2 regions of the Paenibacillus sp. Leaf72 genome follow, and region 1 is predicted to be linked to the other one. Evidence: a T-box and tRNA genes for the amino acid it is inferred to sense, from the RefSeq annotation. Region 1 holds a T-box; the other holds one or more tRNA genes.
The links. A T-box is a leader RNA that pairs with one kind of tRNA and senses whether it is charged. The one in region 1 lies ahead of ASF12_RS22895 (valine--tRNA ligase), so its partner is inferred to be a tRNA-Val.
Positions count from the first base shown of each region.

Region 2: it encodes a tRNA-Val, which carries the amino acid that the T-box ahead of ASF12_RS22895 (valine--tRNA ligase) is inferred to sense. The anticodon was not compared.

Region 1 covers NZ_LMLV01000030.1:371,960-378,504, reverse strand. Annotated here, with positions in the region: gene ASF12_RS22895 (valine--tRNA ligase) at 1-2,471, opposite strand, end outside; T-box leader at 2,548-2,780, opposite strand; gene ASF12_RS22890 (LysM peptidoglycan-binding domain-containing protein) at 2,937-4,499, opposite strand; gene ASF12_RS22885 (RluA family pseudouridine synthase) at 4,631-5,605, opposite strand; gene hemL (glutamate-1-semialdehyde 2,1-aminomutase) at 5,660-6,545, opposite strand, start outside.
Region 2 covers NZ_LMLV01000023.1:449,881-456,425, forward strand. Annotated here, with positions in the region: gene ASF12_RS34630 (hypothetical protein) at 374-526, opposite strand; partial or broken gene ASF12_RS20715 (hypothetical protein) at 739-995, opposite strand; gene ASF12_RS36615 (hypothetical protein) at 1,309-1,416, opposite strand; gene ASF12_RS36620 (DNA methyltransferase) at 1,448-1,843, opposite strand; partial or broken gene ASF12_RS20725 (IS256 family transposase) at 2,133-2,960, shown strand; gene ASF12_RS33870 (helix-turn-helix transcriptional regulator) at 3,456-3,686, opposite strand; gene ASF12_RS20735 (helix-turn-helix domain-containing protein) at 3,755-4,129, shown strand; tRNA gene ASF12_RS20745 (tRNA-Val) at 4,652-4,724, opposite strand; gene ASF12_RS20750 (expansin EXLX1 family cellulose-binding protein) at 4,868-5,527, opposite strand; gene ASF12_RS20755 (YolD-like family protein) at 5,750-5,995, opposite strand.

The DNA of each region.
Region 1 (6,545 bases):
TCCTGCGAAATATCAATCAGCCCTGCTAGCGGGAAGTACAGCTCCGCGCCCGTAACAATACTGCTCATCGCCTTATCCGGAGCTGCTAACGCAAGACCTGCCTCCAGCTTCGAGGTTCCGCAGAACCGGCGGACAAATTCATCATTGCGGGTCAAAATGATCGCCTCGGCCTCGCTCGTCGGCTTAATCATCAGTTCGATTTTTTTGCTCATCGGCACGTTTACTTCCGCGCGAACGTTACGCACCGAACGGATAATATCCATCAGCAGCTCCATTTCCTTCACCGCTTCAGGCGCTTCCAGCGCAGCATCGTATTCCGGCCATGCTGCAAGTGTAATCGTCTCGCCTTCATGCGGCAGATGCTGCCAAATTTCCTCACTGATGTAAGGCATAAACGGATGAATCAGACGCTGCGTGCGATCAAGCACATAAGCGAGTACCGATTTAGTCGCTTGTTTCGCTTCTTCATCGCTGCCATAAAGGTTAAGCTTCGCAAACTCGATGTACCAGTCGCATAGGTCATCCCAAATGAAGTTGTACAACTGGCGGCCCGTTTCTCCGAACTCGTAGTTGTCCATCAAGCGGGTTACTTCGCGAACGGTTTCGTTAAGACGGTGCAAAATCCAGCGATCCGCCGTACCCAGCTTGCCGGTAATATTAATGTCGCTTGCGGTGAAGCCTTCCAAATTCATCAGTGCAAAGCGCGACGCATTCCAAATTTTATTGGCAAAGTTGCGCGACTGCTCCACCTTTTCAAAGCGGAAGCGCAAATCCTGCCCCGGTGTACTGCCTGTCGATAGCATATAACGCATCGCATCTGCGCCGTACTGTTCAATGACTTCGAGCGGATCGACGCCGTTGCCAAGCGACTTGGACATTTTATTGCCGTTCGCATCGCGTACAAGACCATGAATCAGCACGTCCTTAAACGGCTTTTGATCTGTGAACTCCAGTGCAGTAAATATCATTCGAGATACCCAGAAAAAGATAATGTCATAGCCCGTCACCAAAACATTCGTCGGATAGAAGCGTTTTAAGTCCTCGGTTTGCTCTGGCCAGCCAAGCGTCGAGAATGGCCATAGACCCGAGCTGAACCATGTATCCAAAACATCCTCGTCCTGGCGCAGCTCCGTGCTGCCACAAGAAGAACAGCTCGTTACATCTTCGTCGGAAACATGCATTTCACCGCAAGCGTCGCAATACCAAGCAGGGATACGGTGTCCCCACCACAGCTGGCGGGAAATACACCAGTCATGTACATTTTCAATCCATTGCAAATAAATTTTCTCAAAACGGTCTGGAACGAAGTTTACGCCTTCGCCGGATTTTTGCGCATTAATCGCCTGCTCCGCGAGCGGCTTCATTTCAACGAACCATTGCGTGGACAAATACGGCTCAACGACCGCACCGCTGCGCTCGCTGTGGCCAACCTGATGCACGTGATCCTCGATTTGAACGCACACGCCCTGCTCCTGCAAATCCTTCACGAGCTGCTTGCGGCAGTCGAAACGGTCCAGTCCCGCATAAGGGCCAGCTTCCGCATTCATCTTGCCGGACTCGTCCATAACGATAATTTGCGGCAAATCATGACGAAGGCCAACCTCGAAGTCATTCGGATCATGGGCAGGCGTAATTTTTACAGCGCCGGAGCCAAATTCCTTGTCAACGTATTCGTCGCCAATAATCGGAATCTCGCGTCCAATGACCGGCAATACGATCATTTGACCAATGAGGTGCTGGTATCGCTCATCTTCAGGATGAACGGCAACCGCGCTATCGCCCAGCATCGTTTCCGGACGCGTTGTCGCAACCGTAATATGCCCTGAGCCGTCCTTCAAAGGATATTGCAAATGATACAAATGACCGTTCAGCTCTTTATGCTCAACCTCAATATCGGACAAAGCCGTTCTAGCAGCCGGATCCCAGTTGATGATTTTTTTGCCGCGGTAAATGAGGCCCTTCTTGTAAAGCTGTACAAACACCTCGCGCACAGCCTTCGACAGCCCCTCATCAAGCGTGAATCGTTCGCGCGAATAATCAAGCGACAGCCCCATTTTTGCCCATTGGCCGCGAATCGTTCCCGCATATTGCTCCTTCCAATCCCAGACCTGCTCCAAAAAAGCCTCGCGTCCCAGATCGTAGCGGGATTGTCCTTGCTCGCGGAGCTTCTGCTCCACTTTCGTCTGTGTCGCAATGCCTGCGTGGTCCGTTCCTGGCAGCCACAAAGCATCAAAGCCCTGCATCCGCTTAAAGCGGATGAGAATATCCTGCAAAGTGAAATCGAGCGCATGCCCAATGTGCAAAATTCCCGTTACATTCGGCGGGGGAATAACGATCGTATAGGTCTTGGCTTCCGGGCGCTTGCCCGCTTCAAAAAATTTTCCATCCATCCAGAAGTCATACCACTTCAGTTCAGCAGCTTTCGGGTCGTAGGTCGTCGGCATCGCCGGCGTCGTTTGATTTTCAGACATAAGCTCCATCCTCCACATATCGCATAATGGCATCATTACTTTAATTTTGAATACAAAAAAACCTTCCGCCCTTATAGCAAAGGACGAAAGGTTAGCTTCCGTGGTACCACCTTTGTTCCGCGCGTCTTGCAGCTGCACGGCACTCAAACAGATAACGGCTGTGGCCGGCTTGAATTAACGAATAACAATCCGCTTGATTCAAGCAACTCCAGGGCGACTTGTACGAGTAAAATCCTGCGGAACTCTCAGCACTAACGGCTCCGCTCTCTGAAGGCTTGGCTGCGTACTCTTCCCCTTCAACGTCGTTCGTTGACTTTAAGACATATTTATTTAATAATACCCTCTTTGTGAAAAAAAGTCAAACAACAAGGCACATTCAAGCTCTTTTATACTTGCTGGGCACATAAAAAAGAGCTTTGACTGTTATTTCACAGGTCAAAGCTCCTTTTATTTAACAGCCTGCTGCTACGGAATATAAAGCAGCTGCCCTTCCGATACCGCCGACTCATTCAAGCCGTTGTACAGCAAAATCTCACGCGGGTTCAAGCTGTAGCGCACTGCAATGGACTCCAGCGTCTCGTCGCGCTGCACGATGCATACCCGGATTTTACGGAATTCATGCTCATCGGATTGCTTCAAAAATAAATTGCGCCACTCGATTTCATCGCCTGCCGGCTGCTGAGCCTTCGTCTGCTCAAGCGCATAATCCGCCGCCTCCTGCTCAGCCTGCCGCGCTAATTGCTCGCGCTTGCTCGTTTGCAGCAGCGTCACAAGCCCGACGCCTGATGCAGGAGCTCCAGTTGCTTCCGGCGCCTTGCTGCCAAAGGCAATGCGCATCTCCTGCTTCTCCGGCTCCGCTTGCTGCTCCGCACCAGCTTCCTCCGCCTCCTGCCATTCGTTCAAACGCTCCAGCTCGCTATCCTGCCACGGGGATGTGTCGTAGCTGCTTTGCTCTGCCCCCGCCGGAATGTAAGTTTCCTCTGCCTGCTGCGGTTGTCCCCCTGGGCTCCAGCCAAAGTCCTCCGCCTGTTGATAGGCAGAAGCTCCCTGCTGCCTTTCCTGCGCAATGCCATGACCAAGCCCAGTTACGGCTGGCTGCTGTGCAAAAGCAGGCGGTGGATTGAAATTAGCGTTAAAGTTCGGCTGTGCCCCGGAATGATCCTGCCCCTGAAACCACTCTGCTGCTGACCAGCCTGCGTCACGCGGCGAAGGCGAGATCGTAACGCCAGCCTTCGGCCCTTCTGCTTCCTCGCTTTCATCAGCCGCTTCATACGTCCGCTCATTATATGCATTACTAGCATTGTAAGCCTCAATCTCGGATTCAGACTCAGCGAACTGTTGAGCCCCAATAAACACTTGAGCCTCATTATACTCTTGTGCCTCATTATACCCTTGTGCCTCATTATACTCTTGTGCCTCATTATAACCTTGATTCTGTTCCTGCTCCCCCCTGAAAGGCAATTGTCCTTCCTGTCCAGCAAAATAGGGTTCAGCTTGCAGCCCATAAGCGGCCTGGTCCGCCACCTGCGCCTCGTCAGCAGCAAATGGTTCGCCGCCGCTACGCTGAAGCTCCTCATCGTACGAAGCCTGGCTCGTATCTACGCGATCATGGACGACGGTGAATGGCTCCTCGCGCCACGCTTCCTCCACTTCCTGCTGCGGCTCCACAAGAATGCCGCGCAGCGACAACACACCGGTAATGTTAAGCGTTCGCGAGGAAAGCAAATCCACGTCAAAATTATCAATTTCCACCGTCACATCGTCCAGCCGTGAAATCCGGTTCATCGGCATCGTAATTTCGACGGGAATGAAATGCTCCAATGCCTGAAGCGGAGCGGCTTCGTTCGTACTGCGATATACCCCGCTTAGTAGCAGCTGGCCTTTCAAAACCGCATGGTCCCCCTGCTCAACAACCTGAATGCGAGGCACAAGCTCAATTTCTTCCAGTTCATCGATATCGGCAACTTCATCCGACAGATGCACGCGTTCATACACGTCAAAGCGCAAGCCTTTCGTTTGATCCGTCACGCTCAAGTCCTCCCTCCCTATACTGACCCATTTCGTCGCAGTCTCTTAGACAATGCTTGGGCTAAAAATGCTACTCTCACTAATTATCTATATGGGCAAAGGGGGGAGAGCATGACTATCTTTTGCAGAGGCTATAATTTAGCTCGCAATTCGGGAAGCCAAGCGGGCTCTGGCGCCGCAACTTCCACAGGCGAATCTGTCCACGGGTGGGCAAAAATAAGGCGTTCGCCATGCAGCGCCTGCGTCTTCAGCAGCTGCACAGAGCCGCCATAAAGCGAATCCCCAATCAGGGGATGGCCCAAGTGGCTCATATGGACGCGTATTTGATGCGTACGTCCCGTCTCCAGCTGCAAACGGACCAGCGTCGCTCCAGCATACATCTCGGCCGTTTCATAATGGGTAACAGCGGCATCGCCGCCCTGGGTCACACGCCGTCTGGAGCGATGATGGCGGTCCTTGCCAATCGGAGCGTCAACGGTTCCCGCAGGCGGACGCAGCCGTCCTTGAACAAACGCCATATAGCGGCGGTCGATCGCCTTGCGGCGCATCGCTTCGTCCAGCTTCCACTGGGCGAAATCATTTTTGGAATAAAGCACGGGGCCCGATGTATCATCATCGAGACGATGGATATGACGGACAGGCAGCGGATCTCCTTGCAGCAGCATATGACGAGCCGCCGCTTCATCCAGCGTTCCCGCCTGATTGGCACCTGTGCCATGCACAGGCATCCCTGCCTCCTTATAAAGCACGAGGCAAAAATCATCCTCGAAAAGAACGGTTGGAACGGGATTGCCTTGCGACAGCCTCGCTTGACGATACAAGGGATCGCTAAGCGGGTCCGCAGCGGGAAAGGCGAGCAAGCCCAGACGCTGCCCATCAAAGCGGATGCCGCCAACGGAGAACAGCCGATTGATCCATTTTTCTGGAAAAAGAGAACGGGCCAGCAGCCACTGCCGCACTTGATGCGGATGACTGCCGGCCTCTAATGTTCCGGTGCGTTCTCCAGGTTGCCCGTCATAATTTGGTGCAGACCATGAGCCTTCTGACAGCTGCTGCCAATCGAGCTCAAGCCACTCCCCCGCCCGCTTATAGTGAAGCATTGGCATGGAATGAAACCTCCTATTTTCGAATGCAATCGCCTAAATTGCTGCTTGCTAGAACTACAACCTGCTCAAAGCAGCCCTGTTTGCAGCAATCGTTGCATCAATATCTTCATCGGTATGGACAGCTGACACAAACATGCCTTCGAACTGCGATGGAGCGACGCTCACGCCAAGCTCCAGCATAGCGGCAAAATACACCTTGAAGCGCTCTAAATCCGCTGTTTTGGCTGTATCGTAATTAATGACATGCGTTTCGGTGAAAAACGGGCAAACCATCGAGCCGACACGGTTGATCGTGGAAGCAATGCCAGCCGCCTGCGCATTCGCTTCAAAGCCGCGCTGCAATCGGACCGCTTGGCGCTCCAGCAGCTCATACGTTTCCGGTGTCAGCAGCTTGAGCGTCGTATAACCAGCAGCCATCGCCAGCGGGTTGCCTGACAGCGTGCCCGCCTGATAAATCGGACCGCTCGGCGCCATAAGCTCCATCAGATCGCGTCTGCCGCCGTATGCGCCGACAGGCAGTCCGCCCCCAATCACCTTGCCGAAGCAAGTGATATCCGGCTTAATGCCATACAGACCTTGCGCACTGCTGTAGTGGACACGAAAGCCCGTCATCACTTCATCAAAAATAAGCAGGCTGCTGTATTGCTCCGTAATGTCGCGCAGTCCTTGCAGAAAGCCCGGAAGCGGCGGGACAACGCCCATGTTTCCGGCAATCGGCTCGACGATGACACAGGCAATTTCCTCGCCGTACTTTTCAAATACGAGCTTGATCGACTCGATATCATTGTAAGGCACCGTAATCGTCTGGGAGGCAATGCTTTCCGGAACGCCGGGACTGTCCGGCAAGCCAAGCGTCGCCACACCGGAACCCGCTTTAATGAGCAGGCTGTCGGCATGTCCGTGGTATGAGCCTTCAAACTTGACGATTTTGCTGCGCTTC
Region 2 (6,545 bases), on a different contig from region 1:
TCACTCATATCCGTGATGCGATCTAACTTTTTTCAAAGTTTCCTGCCTGTTCATCTGTCGTTCCCTCCCATTTGTCACCTCACTTAGGGCGTTAACATACATTGTTATTGCCTACACACTTGAAAAGGATGGTAACGATTTGGATAATAGGATGGCATGGGAACATCATTTGAATTTAGCCTCTACGTATAAGATGCTTGCTGATAAATATGAATATATAGATCATCCGTTACACGTTTACTATGGAGGCGAATATAGAAAACATCTAAGTGAAGTTGAAAAGCATTTCCTTGCTATGCATCAGATGCACCCTTCTTGAGCGGCCAATAATGGCTGCTTTTCTTTTTTTACCCTCCTCTATGCACTTCATTATTCATTGTGTTGTATCGTTGAGTTGGCGGTAATTCTCGAATTCTCCGCCCTCACCTTCGCATACCGGACATTCAAATGCTGTATTGTCCAGTTCGTACAAAACGCCTGCTCCGTCGCATAAAAGGCAGTTCACAAATTTATTGCCTTCCGTCATGATCAGCCCGCCTAGTACCTGTTAGCCTGACTCTCGCCTGAACTGATTATAAAAATGACTCGCTGGCATCGTATGCTTGTCCGTGTCGTAATCGGTACGTCGGTAATGGATATCGCCGTCTACGTCCTCGTACATCGCGAATACCAGCTCGACGTCAGATATGCTCTCGAAAAAGTAATATAGCTTCTGTCGGATGTAGATTTTACGGCCCATCAGTATCCTTTAGCTTGATCATCCCAATTCCAAAGCCCCTGCTGCCCCTTGGCTGCTATCGGCCCTGCAAGCCGCCGAACCTCTGTAAGCTCCCATGCGTAACGGCCTTCCTCATACCAACCAAAATTGACTTCTGGCTTCCAGCATGAATTGCTAGTGCCCCCCGATGCTTCGTCGACCAACCGCGCGTTTCGTATTGCTTGGCACCAATCGCGATTAGTGTCGCCCATGGCTGTATGATCGTAATAGCTTTCATTTTGTGCTCCACCTCCACAGCTAAAACCCCAATTTTACCCAATATATCAAATGCACAATCGAATCAATTAAACTTTGAATATAATAGATTAATTGACGGAAAGGAGATGATTTGAATGGGATACGAATATGCCAAAAAGAAAAAGGTTAAAGTTATATTTGTTAAACCTGGTCAAAAAATTCTTATTATCGGAAAGAAGCATTGGAAAAAGAAACCTCATTGCTAAGCTTGTGGAGTGCTTGCTCATACAAGCGCTCTTACATACTCGATCCGGACTATCATTTTAAGCTTGCTCCTTTCCCCTCTATAGGGGTTATAATTGCAGCATCTGCTGAACGTTAGCCGTCCGGCGTTCAGCTATTTCCACGTATTGCGGCCCGATCTCGATGATCGTACATTTTCGCCTGTGTTTATGCACCACTTCTAAACTCGTGCCACTCCCGCCGAATGGATCAAATACCTTGTCGCCAACCGAGCTGCCTGTTCCACACGGAGCGTTTATTCCGGAAGCCAAAATACTTCACATCTACTCTATCTTCTCTATGCTGCTTGCTCTTACCAGGCACGTCTCCTTCATTAACCTTTCGAGCAAAACTGTATGCCGCACCTACTGCCTTCATGGTCCCGTTCGTTTTGGCGCCTCCGTTTGCGCGATTTGATCCAGCTTGCCCCTCGAAATCCTGTGACAATCCCACAATGCTAGATGCTGCCATTGGTTCCTTAATCGCTTCGGCGTTGTAGTAATATTTTTCCGATTTTGACATGAGGAACACGTATTCATGAGCCTTTGTAGGGCGATCCCTGACGCTCTCCGGCATGCAGTTAGGCTTATGCCAAATGTTGTCCATTCTGAGATACCAGCCGTCTGCTTGGAGCGCGAATGCCACACTTCACGGTATGCCTATTAAATCTTTTGGCTTAATACCCTTATTAACAGAAACTCGGCAGCGCGAGCCGCCCTTTTTGGGATTTGCTGGGTCTGGCCAATTCTGATCGGCGCGAGTCTGTAAAATATTCTGTGTAAACTCTCAAACCCGATTACAATAGAAGAAAGGCTGGTTTGAGAGGATGGCACCGATGGCGAGATTCAATAAGGAACAAGTGAAGGCATTTGTGAAGGAAAACAACCTCAAAACGATGGAAAGGAGCTATTTGCAGAGACGCTGCAATCCATGCTAGAGGCTGAGCTCGACACGGAGCTGGGCTATGAGAAGCATGATGTGAAAAGCAAAGCGACACGTAATAGCCGTACCGGGAAAACGAAAAAGACGGTAACGAGCGAGTACCGCGAAATGGAGATAGCCGTGCCTCGTGGTCGTCATGGTGAGTTTGAGCCCGTTATTGTAAAGAAGCATCAGTCCACCGTCACCGGTATTGAAGACCAAATCATCGCGATGTACGCGAAAGGTGTCAGTACGAGGGATATTCAAGATCACCTCCATCATTTGTACGGAATAGACGTCTCACCAACCATGATTTCAAACGTGACGAACAAAATCGTCCCCCTCATTAAAGAATGGCAGAATCGGCCGCTGCAAGGCATCTACGCAGTCGTATTTATGGATGCGATTCATTACAAAGTGAAGCAAGACGGCGCCATTGTGAATAAGGCCGCCTACATGGTCATTGGCATCGATTTAGATGACAACAAGGACGTATTAGGCATGTGGATTGGGGAGCACGAGTCCGCTAAATTTTGGCTCAGTGTATTAAACGAGCTTAAAAACCGTGGTGTACAGGACATTAGGCATGTGGATTGGGGAGCACGAGTCCGCTAAATTTTGGCTCAGTGTATTAAACGAGCTTAAAAACCGTGGTGTACAGGACATTCTGATCACCTGTGTGGATAACCTCACAGGCTTCTCCCAGGCCATCTCCGCCTGCTATCCGAACACCGAGATTCAGAAATGCATCATTCACCAAATCCGTAACTCCATCCGTTACGTCTCCTACAAGGATCTAAAAAATGATGTCAGTTACAATATTTATATCAGTCTCCAATTTTGAAACTGATTCTTTTTTCGTTTCACTCATACATGCTTTTCTCCTCTCTCTTACATTCGTCCCATTACTACCTAGAAGACCAAGTATTTCGAGTATCAACACTTAAATCATCTGCCGCCGCTGCAACGGTGGCTTTTTCATTGCTATCTGACATAATGAATGTTCCTCCTCTTATGATTACTATGGTTTGTAGTTATCTTCTTGTTCCCGCTTCCAATCATCCTCTCTTAACGTCAATGTTTCAGCCGCTTTCATACTAAGACTTTCTCGGATTCTCCGTTCAGCTGCCGCCACTTCTTCCGAAATGATTGTTCTTATGGATAACTCAATTGAAATACCCAGCTTACAGCCCCCTAAATCGTATTTTAAATACATTTTATAGGCAAAAAAATAAGCACACCTTTACATCCTATTTTAAATACAGTATTATGAATTTGTCGTATTAATAATACTGTTTTATAGATCAGGAAATAAGACTCTCGGCTCGCCTTTTAGTCGGTCGCAAATTCTATTCATTAGTTTAACACTTGGATTTACACGACCGTATTCTAAGCTTCGGATATGATCAACATGTACTGATAACTCAGAAGCCAGTGCTTCTTGAGTCAACCCCTCATCAACCCTAGCTTTTTTGAGTTCGACTCTTTTCAATTTGTCACCACCTTGTTTATTCGTTGTGATCATCATGCATTGTATTTCAAATACAGTCAACAGTATTTTTAATACAATTTATTTCGGAAGGATGTAAAGTTATTATGTCACTAGGAAGCCGTATTAAAGTTCTAAGAAAATCCCTCAATCTTACACAAAAACAAATTGCGGATAAGTTAGGGATGGGCAATTCCAATTTCGGGCACATCGAAAATGACAGAGTAACGCCTACTAGCAAAGATTTAGACACCCTAGCGGAAATTCTCGGGACTTCTACGGATTACCTTTTAGGACGCGAGGAACAAATTCAAGCCCCTTCTTGGGCAACAGAAAACGACATTTTTGATTTAAAAAGGTTGTTAGAAGCTGATGGTGAAGTGCTATTTGATGGCGCGCCAATAAGTAAGGAAGACAAACTTAAAGCAAAAGAATTTCTAACAGTTCTTTTTTGGGAAAGTAAGAAGAAGCAAAATAAATAGCAAAAAAAATGCATAACACTCTATGATCTTGCGCTTCCACCGCTGCGAGGCGGTTTCTTATAGACAAAAAAAGAACATGCGTTCTGTTTAGGGGAATGAAATGCCAAAAGGTAGCATCGAAAAGAGAGGAGAAAACACTTGGAGATTACGAGTCGATTTATTAAATTTCACGGGCTACGACACAGTTCAGGTACTCTAATGTTAGAAGATGGCGAAGATGATGCAGCTAACTTTGATTCCCTTCTCATTGCGATTCAGCGTAGACTAGGGCATGCCAGGTTATCGACCTCAGCTGACACTTACATGCATATCACCAAAAAATTTAGACAACGCACAGCGAATAAATTCGATAAATTTTCTAGAAAAAGTACACAAGATTGATCCTGAATAGTCTTATAAAATCAATTAGCAAAGAATCCGTCCCCAGAATGTCCACAGATCGCTTTTCACTGACAGTAAGCAAAAAATTGAAAAAACCCAAGAAACCATATATAATGCGGCTTCTCAGGCTTTTTCTTTGTATGATCTGTAGTGGGCTCGAACCACTGACCCCTACCCTGTCAAGATAGTGCTCTCCCAGCTGAGCTAACAGATCGTATATTAGCGACGTTTATTAATATACCAAGCTTGAGCGGAAAAGTCAACCATTTTGCTATTATTTTTTTTGAGCTTCAAAAAAAGCTTCGTCCTCCAATCAACCGGAGAATGAAGCTTTTTGTTTTCAGCCTATGCTCCATTTCAGCTCGGGAATTGAACATTTCCCGGAACTATATAAGCGCCTGATGTACCGTTTGCTGGAAGTGCGGGAATCGTATCCAGAACCGCTTTCCCGCGAATATCGGTTATCCGAACCTGCAGCGGGCTTGTCCCCATGTTCGTGCCCAAGAAATGGTTATAGTCCATTTTCTCCAGATTGATCCACGCGCCAGCCTTCTTATATTCCATTTTCATGACCGGATAAAAATGATTGCGCACTTGAATCGCCGCCCACCACTGGCTGCTGCCTTCCTTCACCCGGTACGAAAAATTTCCGGTTATCGGCGCTTTCACGACTTTCCATGAAATATTGATTGTGCCTGCCGACATTTCCCCAATTTTAGCAAAAGCGTTTGGCGACAAGTCAAGCGCTCCCGGAGCGCCTTCCGGGTATAAATCGGTGACATAGACGACCGTTTTGCCCTTAGGCCCCGTAACCTCCAAGTAAGCGCCCGCAAGCGCCGCTTTGACCCCATTGTAATTCATATCAGTCGGATTTAAGGCCGTAATTTCCATATTCGGATTAATCGGATCAAGCAGTACTGCACCGCCCGAATATCCTGAGCCTGTATACGTCGCATAGCTTGTACGCACATCGTTCCAAGCTGCAAACGCCTGCACCGCCGGGTACAAAACGAACATCGCAAGACAAACGATTCCAAATTTGACTACACCGTGCTTTTTTTTCATAACAGAAACCTCCTCCACATTTTTGAAACCCTAAATCTACCAGTAGAGTCCATTCTAAGTGGTGAGGAGGAATATTTGCTAGCACTTTCGATACTTCTTTTCTAGCATTTTAATGACATTTCCCAACAAAACTAGACTTTATTCGTCAAAAACAAGGAGCATCTGCCGCTTCGGCTAGCTTGCGTTATTGTTCACCTTCATAATATCCATGAACGGAATTTTAGTAATTTCTTCACCTTTCGCTACGTGCACCAGCCTCGTCCGGGAATCCATTTTTACAATTAGCCCCGCAACGGGTTCTTCCCAGTTCCACACCTCAAAAAGCAGCTCAATACCCTCTTGATACGCTTCAACCAGGCGCTCTCCGAGCTCCTCCAATTCAAACTCATCCCTTGTCGGGCGCTTTGGTTTCTTTGCCATTACTTCCGTCTCCATTCTATGTTTTAGTACATGACCTTCATTTAACTCATGCCTTTTTCAACCCATCTTTAAATCATACCCTTTCTTCAAAGCATTTGTCATGGAGATTATGAAATTAGGCAAAAAAACATCCCCCTGCCATAACATGGCAAGGGGATGCTTCTTCTCTATTTTTAACTTAGAACGCATGGTTAAGGAAATACTGATTAGGTCAGGATGGAACTAAGCCGCTTCTATTACCACATACAGGAGCAAATGATGATAACCAATAGAATGAACAGTACAAGAATAGCGCCTGGGCTTGTGAAAGCACCGCCTACTTTATTTCCGCAGCCACCGTATCCTGGACCTACTCCTACATTTCCTACTTCATATCCCATTTCGTTGCTCATCTCCTTTTTTTAAGGTACACAGCATCATATGGTCAAAAGCCAAAAAGGGTTGGGCTTTCAGGCAAAATGGGTATTTGCCTCGATGGACGGGTGCCGCTGCTTCTTTTTTTAATTTTCCGTTTACATTACGTTCATTCCCAGATAACTAAACAGGTGCA